Anatilimnocola aggregata: one gene and its partner. The protein of the gene in region 2 interacts with the protein of the main gene of each other region in a pairwise test. Links are inferred from orthologs where the notes say so. Each region holds a gene or a part of one and is shown on either strand. Other genes may lie near its edges.

What was found.
Region 1: the proteins of ETAA8_RS21545 (region 2) and hemL interact in binary tests that used the Escherichia coli proteins (3 or more experiments, as listed by UniProt). The link is inferred for Anatilimnocola aggregata from one-to-one orthologs.

Annotation. Positions count from the first base shown.
Region 1 is NZ_CP036274.1:5,549,207-5,559,980, reverse strand. The notes cover bases 3,896-6,745. They hold hemL (glutamate-1-semialdehyde 2,1-aminomutase), read right to left. Parts: upstream 6,042-6,745; coding sequence 4,749-6,041; downstream 3,896-4,748. Other genes in these bases: ETAA8_RS20720 (DUF1559 domain-containing protein), read left to right, coding at 6,249-6,745; ETAA8_RS20730 (DUF1592 domain-containing protein), read right to left, coding at 3,896-4,410. In the rest of the region: ETAA8_RS20740 (sulfatase family protein), read left to right, coding at 1-648; ETAA8_RS20735 (DUF1552 domain-containing protein), read right to left, coding at 653-1,996; more of ETAA8_RS20730, read right to left, coding at 1,993-3,895; more of ETAA8_RS20720, read left to right, coding at 6,746-7,208; ETAA8_RS20715 (hypothetical protein), read left to right, coding at 7,195-7,593; ETAA8_RS20710 (phospho-sugar mutase), read left to right, coding at 7,732-9,564; ETAA8_RS20705 (hypothetical protein), read left to right, coding at 9,757-10,203; ETAA8_RS20700 (phosphoesterase), read left to right, coding at 10,288-10,774. UniProt on the Escherichia coli protein: Aminomutase that catalyzes the transfer of the amine group on carbon 2 of glutamate 1-semialdehyde to the adjacent carbon 1 to form 5-aminolevulinate.
Region 2 is NZ_CP036274.1:5,754,530-5,761,691, forward strand. The notes cover bases 768-3,722. They hold ETAA8_RS21545 (FadR/GntR family transcriptional regulator), read right to left. Parts: upstream 2,626-3,722; coding sequence 1,909-2,625; downstream 768-1,908. Other genes in these bases: ETAA8_RS21540 (CCA tRNA nucleotidyltransferase), read left to right, coding at 768-1,922; ETAA8_RS21550 (DUF1553 domain-containing protein), read left to right, coding at 2,816-3,722. Outside these bases: ETAA8_RS21530 (RidA family protein), read right to left, coding at 1-104; ETAA8_RS21535 (rhodanese-like domain-containing protein), read right to left, coding at 152-493; more of ETAA8_RS21540, read left to right, coding at 651-767; more of ETAA8_RS21550, read left to right, coding at 3,723-5,824; ETAA8_RS21555 (DUF1501 domain-containing protein), read left to right, coding at 5,834-7,162. UniProt on the Escherichia coli protein: Transcriptional activator of the glcDEFGB operon which is associated with glycolate utilization, and encodes malate synthase G and the genes needed for glycolate oxidase activity. Also negatively regulates the transcription of its own gene.

The DNA of each region.
Region 1 (10,774 bases), 200 kb from region 2 along the record:
TTGAGCTATGGCGATCATGCGGGGCGCGCGGAACCATTTCGCGAAGGCAAACTTACGACTTTCGAAGGAGGTCACCGGATGCCCTTCATCGTCCGCTGGCCCAGTAAGGTTCCGGCTGCTCAGGTGCGGAACGAGCTGATCACTGCGCTTGATCTGCTTCCTTCTTTGGCGACTATCACTGGGGCGAAGTTGCCGACGCTTGCAATCGATGGTGTCGACCTATCTCCGCTGCTGCTAGGTAAAGAGCAATCGCAAGGGCGAGACTCGTTTGCTTACTACTCGGCCAGTGAGTTGCACGCCGTTCGCAAAAGAAACTGGAAGCTTCATTTTCCGCACGAATATCTCACGGTCGCTGGTCCGCCGGGAGTTGGTGGCAAGCCGGCCAACTTTGCCAACATGAAGCCGAACTCCATCGAACAATCGGGCATTCGCGGGATCGCCAGCCGGCACGGCTATCGGGTCGAGAAGATCGAACAGTCGTTGTTCGATTTACTGGCCGACCCTGGGGAAATGAAAAACGTGGCTGCTGACAACGCAGCAATCGTCACTGAACTATCCAAACTTGGCGACCAGTTTCGCTCCGAGCTTGGTGATTCACTCTCACAAGTCAAAGGGGCGGGCTTGCGACCAGCAGGGCTGAGCGAGTAAACGCTCACCCGTTCAAGCCCTTGAGTGCGCCGGTGCTGTCGCCGAGGAACGGCAAGCGAACATCTACACGCTCGAGCATCGAAAGCCAAAGGTTGTTGAGGGGCGTTTCGTTCTGATACTTGATGTGACGGCCGGTTTGGATGGTGCCGCCACCACGGCCTGCGAGCAGGATTGGCAGGTTGTCGTGGTTGTGAGCATTGCCATCCGAGTTACCGCTGCCATAAGCGATCTGGCAGTTGTCCAGCAGCGTGCCACCACCTTCCGGAATCGACTTCAGCTTCTTCAGCAGGTAAGCGAATTGTGACGTGTGGAAGGTATTGATGTCGCGAATCTTTTCCTTCTTCTTCGCGTCGTTGCCGTGATGCGACAGGTCGTGATGCCCTTCGTTCACACCGATGAATGAGTAGGGTTTGTTGCTTCCTTCGTTGGCAAGCACGAACGTGGCCACGCGAGTGACGTCGGTCTGGAAGGCAAGAACCATCAGGTCGCACATCAGGCGAATGTGCTCGGCATAGTCCTTGGGAACGCCGGCAGGAACCGGGAAGTCCGGAGTCTTCACTTCCGGCAAGTGCGAGGCGCGATCGATCCGCTGTTCGATATCGCGAACAGCAGAGAAGTATTCGTCTAACTTGCGGACATCGTTACTGCTCAATTTGCCGCTGAGATCCTTCGCATCTTCACGCACAAAGTCGAGCACGCTCTTGCGCTTTTGATCGCGTTCGACGCGGTCCTTGGCGGGAGTGGTGGTGAACATTCGCTCGAAGATCAGCTTGGGATTCACTTCCTTGGGCAAGGGCTGAGTGGCCGAGCGCCAGGACATAGTCGAGGAATAGACGCAGCTATAACCCGAGTCGCAATTGCCGGCCATCGAGCCTGCTTCGCAACCAAGTTCCAGCGAGGCGAGACGAGTCTGATCGCCAATTCGCGAAGCAGCGACCTGGTCCACCGAGATGCCGCTGCGAATGTCGGTGCCGTCGGTCTTGCGAGGTTGAGCACCGGTCAAGAACGCGCCGAGCGCGCGAGCATGATCGCCGCCACCATCGCCATGGGGACGAGCCTTGTCGGCGGTGAGCCCGGTGAGGACGTTGAAGTCGTGCCGGAGTTCTTCGAGTGGTTTGAGAATGTGGGGCAGTTCGTAGTTGGTGCCTTCAGCGGTCGGCGTCCAGTCAGCCATGTTCTTGCCGTTGGGAACATAGAGGAAAGCCATGCGCACCGGCGCTGTGGCCGACTTGCGCGAGCCAGCATCAGCAGCCCACGAAGAGACCGAGCCCATGGCTTCGAGCCACGGCAGCGTGAGAGAAACACCAAGGCCACGCAACACGGTTCGGCGGGAAATGGGGCTCGTCATTTGGCAGGATCCTTTCCTCGGCGGTTACGAAACGGCTCGCTCTTGGCGATCTCAATTACCAGGCGGGAGAACTTGTAGTCGTCGGCAGCAAGGCCGCCGACAATTTTCTGAATAGTCGGACGGTCGTAATATTCGAGGCCGCGACCCAGGCCGTATGTCAGCATTTTCTCTGCCAGGTTGCGGCCAAACAACTCTTTTTTCGACTGAATGATCTTCTTTAACTCGGCGGGCCCGGCAAATGACTGACCATCCGGCAAAGTACCGGCAGGATCAATCTTCTGCTTTTCCTCTTCCCAGCGGTACTTGCCCACGGCGTCGAAATTCTCAAAGGCAAAGCCGATCGGGTCCATTTTCGCGTGGCAGTTGGCGCAGGCGGGATTCGCCATGTGCTGAGCCATTCGCTCGCGAAGCGTCCCCTTCAGTTCCGCACTTTCCTTTAGTTCTGGCACATCGGGTGGCGGTGGCGGCGGCGGAGTACCAAGAATCTGTTCCAGCACCCACCTGCCACGTTTGACCGGCGACGTTCGAGTGGGATTGGAGGTAACCGTCAGTACACTGGCCATCGTAAGGAGGCCGCCCCGTTGATCGTCGGCCAGTTGGACGCGGACGAACTCTTCCCGCGGTAGCTTTGGACGATTGGGGCGGTTCTTCTTCGTTGCCCAAGTGGTGCCGGTGTCATCGAGAATGCCGTAGTGGTTGCCGAGGCGTTCATTCAGGTAAGTGAAATCCGCATTTATCAGATCGAGAATGCTGCGGTCCTCTTGCACAATGGCCAGGAAGAACAACTCCGTCTCGCGCAGCATGTCTTGCCGCAGGCTGTCGTTGAAGTCCTTGAACAGCGTTTTATCCGGCGAATGCATTTGCAGCCGCCCGAGTTGCAGCCATTGGACGGCGAAATTCTTGTAAAGGGCGACCGAGCGCGGATCCTTCAGCATGCGGCGAACTTGGGGTTCGAGATTCGCCGACAATTGCCCCTTGAGCGCGAGGCGAAAGAGTTCGTCGTCGGGCATGGAACTCCAAATGAAATACGACAAGCGTGAAGCGAGTTGAAATTCATCCAGCGCCCGCGACTCGGCCGCCTGGGGCCGATCGTCGAGTTCCAGGCGAAAGAGAAACTTGGGCGAGACCAACACAGCCTGCATCGCGAACTGCATGGCTCCTTCCCATTTTTCGCCGCTCGCCAGGGCTGCCTCTGCCAGTTGGCAGAGCCGATCCACTTCCGCCGTTGTAGCTGGTCGGCGATACGCGCGGGAAGCAAACCGCAGCAGGACTTCGCGAGTCTGTTCGGCCTGCGGCTTCTCAGGGCTGCAACGAAGCAATTTTAGTTGCGTCGCTGGACGCATATCTTTCGGACCCGTCAGTGCGAAATTCTCGACATGCAGGGTTTGCAACGGTTCGCCATCGGCCGCCTTCAGCAAGCCGACAGCCATCCGGTCCATTCCCTGGGGCATCGTGAAATCGAGTTCCAGGTTCTGAGCCTTCTTGTCCTCACGGGCATCGACGGTGAACTCCTTCAGAATCTTGAAGGAGCGGAAGGCCTTGGTGCCGCCGACAATATTCGCACCGCGGTCCACAGGATCGGGTTCCGCCAATTCTTTACCGACGGCGAGGACGACAACCTTCACCGGCTCTTTGCCTTCCGTGGTGGCATAGGTGCGGACGCGGAACTGATACTCGCCGGGCGGCAGGTTTTGATATTGGGTATGCAGAGGACCAGTGAACTGTGCCGTCTCGTCCTTGGCACTGATGGGGCGCCATTTTTGCTTGGGTACGTTGCCACCAGCAGGTTCCAAGTACTGGCCGCCTTGCCAGCGCGTGGGCGACTTGGGCACTTCCACCACGATGGCCCGCTTCATAATGCCTTCAGCCGCGGCCAGGTAACGTTCCATCAGCACCGGCGACAGTGTGAGCACGTCGCCAATGTTATCGAAGCCGTGGCCGACGTCGTCCGAGGGAAAATCTTCGGCCGCGTTAAAATCAACGCCTACCAAATCGCGAATCGTGTTGTTGTATTCGGTCCGGTTGAGGCGGCGAACAGTCACCCGCCCTGGATCGGGCTTGGCATTCTGATCAGCCCGCAAGAAAACGCCTTTCACGGCAGCGAGGAAGGCGGTCGTGTCGCTGGCCATCGGCTGAGGCTTGTCTTTGGGGGGCATTTCGCCCGCTTCGACCATGTCGACTACATGCTCCCAGACTTTCCGCCCCTTCACGATCGATAGCTCGTCCTTATACGAGTGCAGGCGGACGTCAGCCTTCCCTTCTTTCTCGCCGTGGCAGTGCAGGCAGTTCTTATTGACGTAAGCGAACAGATCCTTGGTTAGATCAGGCTTGGCACTACTGTTTCCTGACTCTTGCGCTGTTGCAATGGAAAATCCCGATAGTGAGAGGAGCGCAATCAAGAAACCAAGACGCATAGCGAACTCTGCTCACGAAAGGCGGGGCGACCAAGGAAGGTTGCAGGCGGGAGGAGTCTCGATCATAACCTTGCCCTCGTCCGCAGGAAAGCGCGAACAAGCCGCAAACGCAGGCACGTCATTCCAATCTCCTCGCCCTGCGAAGCGAAATCGCAGCATCAGGTTTTACCAACATGTTCAACATTCAGCCTCATTGTTGAACACGCTGCCGTCGTAAGGCCTTGTTTTTTAGAGACTTACAAAACATCGCTGTTCAACAATCGGCCCGTTTGTTGAACACCCCCCCCGCTTGCGGTTCGCGTGCCAGGTTCTACTTCTGGCACCGATGAACCGAGCCGCTACTTCTCCCCGAACCCCGCCAATACTTCCTGGGCGGCGGCGATGGTGGCCTGGATATCGGCCGGAGAATGGGCAGCGGAAATGAAGAGGGCTTCGTACTGGCTGCAGGGCATGTAGACGCCGCGATTCAGCAGGCCCCAGAAGTAGCGGGCAAAGCGAGTGGTATCGCTCTGGCTCGCAGTATCCCAATCGGTCGGCTGCATGGGATTGAAGAACAGCGTGAGCATGCTGCCCACGCGAGTCAGCGAGGCAGGAATCTTCGCCGCTTGCGCTGCAGCTAGTAAGCCATCGCCCAATTGCGCGCCCAATTGTTCCAGTTTCTCGTACGGCGGCTGATCGCGCAACTGCTTGAGCGTTGCGATCCCCGCTGCTGTTGCCAGGGGATTGCCGCTCAACGTTCCCGCTTGAAACACTTTTCCGGCCGGCAGCACATGCTGCATGACCTCCTTGCGGCCTCCGTACGCACCAATCGGCATGCCACCGCCAACAATCTTCCCCAGCGTGGTCAGGTCGGGAGTGAAGTCGAGCAGTTGCTGCGCACCGCCGACTGCAACGCGAAAGCCCGTCATCACCTCGTCGCAAATCATCAGTGCGCCGTGTTTCCAGGTGAGTTCGCGCATCGTCTGCAAAAACTCGGCAGTTGGAATGACGGTTCCCATGTTGCCGACGATCGGCTCGAAGATCACGCCGGCAATTGTCGAACCATGCTCGGCAAAAATCTCTTCCAGATTCGCTGGATCGTTGTAGCGGCAGATGATCGTGTCCTGCGTTGTCCCCGCCGTCACGCCGGGCGAATTCGGCACCCCCAGCGTGGCCGCCGAACTTCCCGCCGCTACCAGTAGGCTATCGACGTGCCCGTGATAGTTCCCGGCGAACTTGATAATTCGATCGCGGCCGGTATAACCCCGCGCCAACCGAATGGCACTCATGGTGGCTTCGGTACCGCTGCTCACCAGCCGAACCATCTCGATCGACGGCACGAGCTCGATAATCAACTCGCACAGTTCGTTTTCGCCAGGCGAGGGCGCACCAAAACTGAAGGCCTTCTCGACCGCGGCGCGTACCGCCACGACCACGGCCGGATGTTGATGACCGAGAATCATCGGCCCCCAGGAGCCGATGTAGTCGATGTACTGATTCCCATCGACATCGAACAAATAAGCCCCACTCGCCCGATCCATCACCACGGGCTCACCGCCAACTGCTCCAAAGGCTCGCGCAGGACTATTCACGCCCCCGGGCATGATCTCTTTCGCACGGGTGAAGATGGCGTGGCTGTTGGGACGTTGCATGGCATTGTTCCGGAGAGGCTTAAAACAAACTTGGGAAACAAAAAGCCTTGCCCCACCCGTACAGGTGTAGCTTGCGGCCTTCGCAGTGAATAAAACGGAACCGATGAGTCAAGTCTGTAACGGAAGCGGTGACTCGGCAAGGGGAAGGGGCAGCGTTCCGAGCGCTGCTCCAGCCCAGACAACTACAATCCAAGAAAGCTGCCAATCATGCTCTCCCATGATTCGCCCTCTCGATCTTCCCGCGCGCGAGGCTTCACCCTCGTTGAACTACTCGTGGTGATTGCCATTATCGGCGTATTGGTGGCCCTGCTGTTGCCGGCCGTGCAAGCGGCGCGCGAAGCTGCTCGCCGCATGTCTTGCAGCAACAACCTCAAGCAGCACGCGATCGGGCTGCACAATTATCACGATACTCATGGCAAGCTGCCGTATGCTGCTTCGCACTGGGGGCATGGCGGTTGGCTCAAGATGACACTGCCGTTCATCGAGCAACGCGCGCTGTGGGAAAAATGGACCGAAGGTTTGGTCTATTCTTCGCAGCCCAATCTCGATCTTTGCCGGATACGAATCAAGGCGCACATGTGCCCCAGCGATAACCCCACGTTCTCCACTTGGAACAGCGGCGGCCAGCGAATGGCCAACATGAACTACGCGGTGAATCTCGGCAATACGACGGTGTTTCGCGTCTCGCCGTTCAACGGCGTCACCTACAACGAAGCGCCTTTTCGTTACGAAGAAGCACAAATTTCTCCCTCCATGATTACGTTCTCGTTGGCCGGCATCACTGACGGCACGAGCAACACGCTGATGCTCGCCGAAGTGCGGCAGGGACAGAAGCCCGCATCGGGAAATCAAACCGATTTGCGCGGCCTGCAATGGTATGGCCACCACACCGGCATCACCACTCACAACGCCCCGAATACCAAAGTCCCCGACTATGTGCAGGTGAATTGGTGTCCCGATCCCACGGGTGCGGCCTCCATTGGCATGCCCTGCCAGACGGAATCGGGCAAAGACACGGGCTCGACACCGAAAAATCTTTCCGCCCGCAGCACGCATCCCGGCGGAGTGATGACAGCGAACTGCGATGGCTCGGTGCAGTTCGTCACCAACACCATTGATCTGACAACCTGGCGCAATCGTGGAGCCTCGCAGGATGGAAATCCGTAGCTCGCTATCTTTTCTGTTCATCAGTTTGCTCTTCGCGGTCGCAACAGCCGGCTGCTCACTTGGGCCGCGCCTCTACCAAGTGACTGGCACGGTAAAGCACCAGGGGGAACCCATCGCCAAAGGGCAAATTCAATTCGAAGCAGACAATCCTGGCGACGTTGGCGTTTGCCCGATTGAGAATGGCAAGTACAGCGTCAAGCTGACCGCGGGTGAAAAGACCGTCCGCATTTCAGCGCCGCGCGAGACCGGCAAATTCACCGAAGGTGGCATGGGAGCCAAGATTCCGGAACTTGTCGACCTTCCCGCCAAATTCAACACGGCCAGCCAGGAAAAACGAACCGTCGAAGCCAACGAGCCGCAGACCATCGATTTTGATTTGCAATAAATCGACTGGCTTGATTGCTTTTTCCTTCTGCATTCTGCGTTCTCAGTTCTGCCTTTACCCGCCCCTCGCCACCCGCGGCTTGCCTCTCTAAACTGTGAGCAACCTCACGTTTCTCCACGCGAAAAGAGATTCACGCTCATGGCTGCGCCAGATCTGTCCGCTACTCTCGCTCAACTCGATGCTGCTGCCGCTGCTGCCAAAGTCACCCCAGCGGCCGCGGCCAATATTCGCACTTGGTTGACCGAACCGCGCTATCGGGAATATGCCGCCGAAACGGCCCGCCATGTAACCGAAGGGAAGTGGAAAGAACTCGACGACGCCTTCTGGACCGTCATTCCCTTCGGCACCGGTGGCCGTCGCGGCAAGATGTACCCCATCGGCTGCAATGTGATCAACGACCGGACGATCGGCGAAAGCGCTCAAGGGCTGGCGACCTACGTTCTGGAGCAAAAGTTGCCCGCTGGTTCGCTTTCATGCGCGATCGCTTACGACACGCGGCACAACAGCCGTCGGTTTGCCGAACTGTGCGCCAGCATTATGGTCGCCAACGGCTTCAAGGTTTACTTTCTCGAAGACTATCGCAGCACTCCGGAGCTTTCGTTTCTGGTCCGCTATAAAAAGTGCTCCTGCGGCATCATGGTCACCGCCAGCCATAACCCGCCCAGCGACAACGCGGTGAAGGTCTATTGGTCGAGCGGCGCGCAAGTGATTCCACCGCACGACAAGGCCATCGTCGATCGCGTGATGAGCACCGGCGAAATCAAGACGACCGACTTCAACGCCGCGGTCGAAGCTGGGCAGGTGATCTTCTGCAAAGACGAAGTCGACCAGGCATTCTGGACTAATGTTCTCACCCAGCGCACGCCCGGCCCGCGGAACTTGAAAATCATCTACTCGCCGTTGCATGGCGTGGGCGAGTCCGCTGTTGTTCCCGTACTGCAAGGAGACGGGTTTCAAGACGTCGAAGTCTATGGCCCCCATCGCGAGCAAAGCGGCGATTTCCCGAACGTTCCCGGCCATGTTTCGAACCCCGAGAATGTCGAAGTGTTCGACGCGATCATTTCCCGGGCATACGCATCTGGCGGCGAACTGATTCTCGCCACCGACCCCGACTGCGATCGCATGGGCTGTGCCGCACCCGTGAAGAAAAGTCTCAAGGGTGACTTGAAGCAAGTTCCTTGGGCTACGTTCACCGGCAATCAACTGGGCGTGTTGCTCGCCGACTATGTTTGCGAATCGCGCAGGAAAACTGGCGGGCTCACGAAGGAGAACTTCCTCGTTTCGACGCTCGTCACCACGCAGATGATTCGCCGAATTGGTGACTCTTATGGTGTGACGACTTACAACAACCTGCATGTCGGTTTCAAATGGATTGCCCAGCAAATCGACGCTTCCGGCCCCGACAAGTTCCTCTTCGGCACCGAAGAGTCGCACGGCTTTCTTATCGGCCAATACGTCCGCGATAAGGACGGCGCTGCGGCCTGCATGCTGATGGCCGAACTGGCTGCCGTGTGCAAGGAGCAGAAAAAGACGGTCCACGAAAAGCTCGACTCGCTCTATTGGCAGCATGGCTACCACGGCGAACGCGTGCTCAACGTCACCATGCCGGGTTCGGCGGGTATGGCGAAGATGCAATCGCTGATGGGCAACTTCCGCTCAGCACCGCCCACCGCGCTCGGCGGCATCAAGGTCGCAGCCGTCCGCGACTACAAAGCTCTTACCCGCACAGTCACCGGCGGCCAGCCCGAAAAGCTCGACGCTCCACCAGCAGACATGGTGATTCTCGACCTGGCCGAAGAAGGAAACTACGTGGCCGTTCGCCCCAGCGGAACCGAGCCCAAGGTGAAGTTCTACATGTTCACCTACACCCCCGCCGAACAGCTTGCTGACCTTGACCGCACCAAGGAAGAAATGGCTGCCCGCATGCAAGCCTTTGAAGTTGACCTCAAAGCCTTTGCGGCGAAAGCGTAAGTCGCTATCCTGCAGCACGCTTATAACAACCACCGCCAATATTTGATTTGCGGCGCTCGTTACGATTGTTATCATGCGACTCAATTATTGACATGCACCCCGATTGCAATTGAGGCTCAAATGGCGCGCGCAAAAAAAGATCCAGCAAAAGCTGCTACGGCCGCTGATGGCTCAGTGCTCTTGTTGACTTGTATGGATCTTCGACTACTGGATGAAACCGTACGCTGGATGGAGTTGCAAAAACTCACCAACGCCTACGATCACGCCATCATGGCAGGCGCGTCGCTCGGCGCGTTGGGTGGGCCCGAAGGGCCAATTAGTCCCGCGACTGGTTTTGAGAGCTGGCATAAAACATTTCTTAAGCATCTTGAACTCGCTCATAAGTTACATCACATCAAGCAAGTCTATGTGCTGGAGCATCGCGACTGCGGGGCTTACAAAGAGTTCTTGGGTGCTGAAGGGGCATTCGACCCCAGCGAAGCGCAATCCGAAGTTTGGTGCCACACTTTCTTTGCGCGACGCTTGCGCGCGGTGATCGAAGCATGGAGCAGTGCGAACAAAGGCCCGAATGAAGAAATACTCATTGTGAAGTCGTTCATCATGGGCCTGGATGGGAACGTCAGTCCGCTTGAAGCCTAGCCCCTCTACCGGCGCTGCAGCTTTTGCACGATGATTGCTAGCTGAGATTTTAGGAACGTTTTCTGCTCGCGCGAGGAGTCTGCGATGTCGCTGGTTGCTGTCGAACACATTCTGGTTGTCCCGACCGCTGTCTTTCATGAGTTGGGATACTTTCAGGGGTTTTCGAGCGACATCAGCCGTTATCTGCCGCAGCTTCTTCAGCCAGAGCACGTTAGTTACCGCCCTCGACCCGAGATGGAGAAGGATCCCAGCTTCAAGCAGTTGATTCCGTACGTCATCTTCCGCCATCGCGCGACGGACGGCAGCGTCTCGCTCTTTTGCTACACCCGCGGCAAGGGCCAAGGCGAAAGCCGGCTGCATGCCAAGCGCAGCGTTGGTATCGGCGGGCATATTTCGTCGGACGACGCCGCCTGCCAGAACCCCTACGAAGAGGGCATGCGCCGCGAACTGCTCGAGGAAGTGCAGATCGATACGCAATACGAGGCCAAACTCGTTGGTTTGATTAACGACGACCTGACCGAAGTGGGAAAGGTCCACTTAGGGCTCGTCCACATCTTCGATGTAGCTGAGC
Region 2 (7,162 bases):
GCCAGATTGCCCACGATGACGATTGGCTTGTACACGCCCATAGCCTTGGGGGCGGGGGGAAGTTCGAGCTTGAGTTCCGCGATTTTCGCGTCGGCAGTTGTCATGAAGTCACCCGTGGATCTGGAGTTCGTAATTAAGAAATGGGGGGAGCTTAGTAGCGTGGCACGCTGGGGTCGACGATTTGCGACCAGGCATCAATGCCGCCAGCCATGTTTTGCACTTGCGAAAAACCTTGTTCGCGGAGCCATTGCGTAACTCGCATGCTGCGGCCGCCATGATGGCAGTGAACCACAATGTGCGAATTCTTCAGCGGTTCGAGTTCGCCAAGCTTGCCCGGGATTTCACGCATCGGAATCAGTTTCGAGCCAGTGATGTTGGCAGCCTGATATTCGCCCGGCTCACGGCAATCGAGCAGGGTGAAGTCGGCACCGGAATCGAGCAGTTGCTTCACCGCCTGCACATCGATTTCCCACGGGCATGGTTCGTTCGTCATGAATTTGTTCTGGGCAAAGGTTAGGAGTGGTCCAACCGGCAGCGATTGTCAGCCTGGGTCGGGCATGTCATTCTAACGAGCACCTCGCCGGGCGAAACTCCCGCCCCGGCTTGTTCGTGGCATTCTTCTGTTGGCGAACAATAGAAACAAACGACCTGTGTCATCGACGTACGATCCTGCCGCCGCCCGTGCATTTGCCGTCGATGTCGTGCGCAAGCTGCGCGACGCCGGCTATCAAGCGTTATGGGCCGGTGGCTGCGTTCGCGACCAGCTCATGGGGCGCCAGCCGAAGGACTACGATGTCGCGACCAGCGCGCGCCCCGAACAGGTGCGCGAGGTTTTTGGCCAGCGGAAAACATTAGCCATCGGGGCCTCGTTTGGCGTGATCACCGTCATCGGCCCCCGCGACGTCGGTCAGCTCGACGTCGCCACGTTTCGCCGCGACGCAGGTTACAGCGACGGCCGTCATCCCGATAGCGTGACATTCAGTGACCCGCACGAAGATGCCCAGCGGCGCGACTTCACGATCAATGGCCTGTTCTTCGATCCCCTCGCCGAACAGGTGATTGATTACGTCGGTGGGCAGGATGATTTGCAAGCGGGGATCATCCGGGCCATCGGCCAGCCTTTGCAACGAATTGCCGAAGATAAATTGCGGATGCTCCGCGCGGTTCGCTTTGCCGCCACGTTTGCATTTGTGATCGAAGCCGAAACCATGGCTGCAATTCGTAGCCAGGCGAGTGAACTGGTGATCGTGAGTGCGGAACGAATCGCCGCTGAACTGCGCCGCATGCTCACGCTCGAACGGCGGCGCATTGCCGTCGAACTGCTGGCCGAGTCTGAACTTCTCGAAGTCTTTCTTCCCGAAGCTCGTGGTATCCACACGCTTGCCTGGTCGCAAACCCTGGAGATTATCGCTCGCATAAAGGCACCGACCTTTCCCCAAGCATTTGCCGTCCTGCTTCGTCCGCTGGCATCTTCGCCGGCGGAACTGGCCACCCTCTGTGAAACGGTTTGTCGTCGGCTCAAGCTCTCGACGGACGAGATTTCACTCATCCAGCGACTGCTGCGCGAAGAGCCAATGATTCGCGGCGCGAGCAAACTAACCTGGCCGCAGTTGCAACGATTGCTGGTTACACCGGGATCGGATGCGGTCCTCGCGTTCACCGAGGCTGTCTCACAAGTGATCGATGGCGAGGCCGATGAGGTAGTTGCTTGCCGGCGCATGCTCGAACTGCCTGCCAAGCTGCTGAATCCGGTACCGCTCATTACGGGCGAAGATCTGAAGCGACTTGGGATGAAACCGGGAGCGCACTTTCGCACCATCCTGGATCGGGTTCGTGATGCCCAACTCGATAGCCTGATCAACACTCCGCCTGAAGCACTCGCGCTGGCGACGAAACTGGCCGCGGAAATTAAGGAAGCTTAGGCGTTTGGCCCGCCGCCAGGTCGCGTTCGATCAGGCGGATATGCTGACGCATGGCGGCTCGCGCAGCGACGGGGTCACGAGCCTTGATGGTTTCAAAAATGCGCAGATGCTCTTCGAGCGCGAGCTTGGTTCCGGATTGGGTCAGCGTGCGGCGACGAGATTCGCGCAACAGCTGCGCGACCGTTTCCAGTAACAGGACGAAGAGAGGATTATTGGTGGCTGCAGCCAGAGCGCGATGAAAGTTGATATCGGCTTCGATGCACTCTTCCAGAGTCGCGGCGGCGGCCAGTTGCTCGTTGGTCGCAGAGATGGCTTGCAACTGAACGTCGCTTGCTCGCTCGGCAGCCAATCCGGCAATTTCAATTTCCAAGGGCTGGCGGACTTCTGTTAGGTGCTGCAGCGAACCGCTCCCGCGGCTGAGCAGCGCATCGAGACTGATAATCGCGGCCTGCGGATCAGCAGACTTCACCCGCGGCCGGCGACCTTGTGAAATCTCGACTAGGCCCTGCGTGCAGAGAATACGCATCGCCTCACGGATGACCGTCCGCGAGACCCGCAGCGTCGTTGCCAGATCTCCTTCAGAGGGCAGCGATTCACCCGCCGCTAGTTTGCCGCCGACGATCTGCTCACGCAGCCGCTGCACGACTTCATCCACTCGATTCGTGAGCCCGAAAAGTTCGCGGGCGTCAGTTGTAGCGGGCATTGCCTAAGAACTCCAATACGACTGCCTAATCCTACTTATACTATAGGGTAAATCGCGTCGCGGCAAACAGCGAACGACATCAAATCTCGTCATATGTGACCATTTTTCGACATTAATCGATTGACTAGCCTGTCCGAAATCAATACGATACAACCTGTATGATAAGTTTTTCGAGCCGGGAGCACTCGCCATGCAACGCTCTTTCAGCCCTGCAGTCCTGCTAATTGCCTGTCTGGCTGCCAACCTGCGCGGCAATGACGAAACGTTTGCTCCCGTGTCGGCGATTTTCGAAAAACGCTGCGTCAGTTGTCACTCCGCGGATGAATCCAAAGGGTCTTTGTCGTTGCAATCTCGGGCGGCTTTGATCACTGGCGGCGATAGCGGATCAGCAGTCTCCTTGAAAGCGCCAGCCGAAAGCCTTCTCCTGCAGATGATCAGTGGCGAGAAGCCGGAGATGCCCAAATCGGGAGCCAGACTGACCGCGGCGGAAGTGGAGTCGATTCGCCGCTGGATCGCTGCGGGAGCACCATGGCCGGCCGACAAGAAGCTGGAGGATCGCAGTCTGGCCGATAGCAACTGGTGGTCGCTCCGCCCGCTTGTTCGTCCCGAGTTGCCGCGACTCTCTGCGGCAGATCAAGCCTGGGCCACCAATCCCATCGATCACTTCATCATCGCGACATTACGCGATCATGGTTTTGGTCCTTCTCCGCCAGCCAATCGAGCGACACTGATTCGCCGGCTCTATTTCGATCTCGTTGGTTTGCCGCCGTCACCGGAAGAAGTGGCTGAGTTCGTCCAAGATCCCGATCCGCATGCTTACGACAAGCTCGTCGAGCGGTTGCTCGATTCACCGCACTACGGGGAGCGCTGGGCGCGGCATTGGCTCGACGTCGTTCATTTCGGTGAGACGCACGGTTACGACAAAGATCAGCCCCGGCGGAATGCCTGGCCTTATCGCGACTACGTCATTCGTGCCTTGAACATCGACAAGCCCTATGGCCGCTTCATCGAAGAGCAGCTTGCTGGCGACGTGCTGCACACCGGCACAATCGATGGGATTGTGGCGCTAGGATTCATTGCCGCCGGACCTTGGGATTTCATCGGTCATGCCGAAGTTCCCGAGAGCAAGATCGACGGCAAAGTGGCCCGCCATCTTGATCGCGACGATATGGTGAGCAATGCGATTGGAACGTTCAACAGCTTGACGGTCGGCTGCGCGCAATGCCACAACCACAAGTTCGACCCCATCAAACAAGTCGACTATTACCGTCTGCAAGCCGTGTTCGCGGCGGTCGATCGGGCAGAGAAGAAGTATCACTCTGACCCTGCTGTGCTCGCTGAATACACGGCCCTCGAACAGCAGCAGCGTGAGTTGACAGCGACGAAGAAGACCCTCGATGCGGAAGTGAAAAGGCTGGCCGGCGCAGAACTCGTCAAGCTGGATCAGGCGATTCAAGCAGCGCGGCAAGCATCAACCACAGGTCTTGCACCAGAATACGGCTACCACAGCCAGCTTCATCCCAAAGCGGATGCGGAGAAATGGTTTCAACTCGATTTGGGCTCGTCGCGAGAAATCGCCAGTGTGGCTTGCATCGGCTGCTACGACAATTTCAATCAGATCGGCGCGGGCTTTGGTTTTCCGGTCCGGTACAAGATCGAAGTTTCGAACGACCCTGACTTCAAAAAGGAAGTCACGGTTGTTGTCGATCACTGCGAACAGGACGTGCTCAATCCCGGCACGACGCCGCAGGTTGCAAACTTCGCCGCGCAAACAGCGCGTTATGTCCGCATGACCGCAACCAAACTTGCGCTGCGGCAGAACGACTACATGTTCGCGGTAGCAGAATTTCAGGTCTTCGATTCTGCGGGGACGAATGTTGCGAAAGGTGCGGCCGTTACAGCGCTCGATTCCATCGAGGCTCCAGTACGTTGGCGGAAGGCGAATCTCGTCGACGGAATCTACCCCGGTGCTAAGGACGCGAACCTCAGTGGCAAACAGTTAAACGAGTTGACTCGGCAACGGAGCGAGTTACTGGCTAAAGTGATTGATGCCGAACTGCGAGCCAAGCTGACCGCTGCCGAAACTGCGGCGGCGGATATTACGCATCAACTGAGCAAATTAACGGCCCCGAACGTCGTCTTTGCGGGAACTGTTCACCACGGCTCGGGGAACTTTCAAGGAACTGGCAACACCGGCGGCAAGCCGCGCAAGATCTTCGTGCTGCATCGCGGCGATGTGAAGAGTCCCACAGAAGAAGTTCAACCTGGCGCACTGCAATCCCTGCCGGAGTGGTCCGGTGACTTTCGGTTGCCCGAGGGACACAGCGAGGGAGAACGTCGTGCTGCCTTAGCACGCTGGCTCAGCGATCGACGAAACCCTCTCACATGGCGCAGTGTTGTGAATCGCGTGTGGCAATATCACCTGAGCCGCGCGATCGTGGATACACCGAACGACTTTGGCCGGATGGGGCAGTTGCCTTCACACCCCGAGTTGCTGGACTGGCTGGCGGTGGAGTTTCTCGACGGCGGCCAGTCACTGAAGTCGCTGCATCGGCTGATAGTGACCAGCAGTACCTATCGCCAGCAATCGCAGCCAGACGAAAACGTTCTCACCAAGCTGAAAAATGATCCTCGCAAAACAGATGCTGGCAACGTTTACTTGTGGCGAATGAATCGGCGGAAGTTGGAGGCCGAAGCCCTTCGCGATGCCGTGCTGCAAGTCTCCGGCAAACTCGATCCTAAGATGGGCGGCCCCAGCTTTCAGGATTTCGTCATCGACCAGCCTGCTCATTCGCCGCATTACGAATATCACTTGCACGATCCAAGCGATCCGAAGTCGCATCGCCGCAGTATTTATCGGTTTATTGTCCGTTCGCAGCCGCAGCCCTTCATGACCACGCTCGATTGCGCGGACCCTTCAATGCGCGTCGACAAACGAAACGAATCGATCTCGCCGTTGCAGGCACTCGCGTTGCTCAACAACGGCTTCATGGTCACGATGGGCCAGCATTTCGCTGCGAGGATTGAGGCGAGCACGCAGGAACCTGCAGCCCAAGCCGAACTCATCGTTCGCCTGGCCCTATCCCGCCACGCGAGCGATGAAGAGCGACTACTGTTTGCCGACTACATTCGAGCACACGGACTTGCCAACGCTTGTCGCGCGGCGTTGAACCTCAATGAGTTTGCATTTGTGGACTAGGTGATGCGCATGAGCTCCAACATTGCTCCGAATCGTCGAGAGTTTCTGCAATCGCTGGGCCAAGGCTTTGGCAGCTTGGCCTTGGCGGCGATGCTCTCGGCGGAACGTCAACCTGTTTTGGCGGGGGACGCCGCTCTATCGCCAAGCAAGGGTGCGCTGCCGCAGTTGCATCATCGGCCGCGTGCCAAGCGGGTCATACAACTCTTTATGGCCGGGGCCGCGAGTTCGATCGACTTGTTCGATTTCAAACCCGACCTGGTCAAGCACCATGGCGAACCGAGCAACTTCGGCGAACCAGTCGAGGCATTTCAGAATGGTCTCGGCCCCTGGCTCAAGCCCATTTGGGACTTCAAACCCTACGGCAAATGCGGCAAGCAACTCGCTGAGCCAGTGGCAGAGTTGGGGAAAGTGGCTGACGAGTTGGCGTTTGTGCATAACGTCGTTGGCAAGACCGGGGTTCATAGCCAGGCCACTCTGTTGCATACTACGGGATTTCAGTTACCCGGTTTTCCCGGCATGGGTTCATGGTGCAGCTATGGCCTGGGGAGCTTGAACGATGACCTGCCGACGTTTGTCGTACTGCCCGACCATCGCGGATTGGCGAGCAATGGCACGAAGAATTGGGATTCAGCATTCCTTCCCGCGCAGCATAGCGGCACCGTGATTTATCCCGGCAATGAAACCCCGATTGCCGACCTCTATCCGCACAAGAGCGGTTCGTATGTAAACCCGCAGAGCGAAGCCGCGACTCAGCAACTGCTGGCCAGGATCAATTCGCAGCACGCGAGTTCACGCGCCGGCGACGCTCGACTCGAGTCACGCATTCGCAGTTACGAGTTGGCGGCGAAAATGCAACTCGCCGCGCCGGAGGCGCTCGACTTTTCGCAAGAGCCTGAACACATCCTCAAGCTCTATGGTTTGAACAATGTCCCGGCGCAGTTCGAAAAGGAAATCAACGTCCGCGAAGAGACCGTTCACTTCTCTCGTAAATGTCTCGCCGCTCGTCGACTCCTGGAGCGTGGCGTGCGCTTCGTCCAGATCTGGTCGGGCAACGACAACGGTTTTCCCCGCCGAAACTGGGACTCCCACGAAGATGTTCAGCGCGATCATGGTCCGCTTGCCGGCGGGATGGCCCGCGGCGCGAGCGCCCTCATTCAAGACCTGAAACAACGTGGCCTCCTCGACGACACCATCATCCTCTGGACTACCGAATTTGGCCGCATGCCCAGTTCGCAAGGGGGCAAGGGGCGGGATCACAATCCGTATTGCTTCACGAATTGGCTGTGCGGCGGCGGCATTCGCGGCGGCATCACGTATGGCCCTAGTGATCAATGGGGA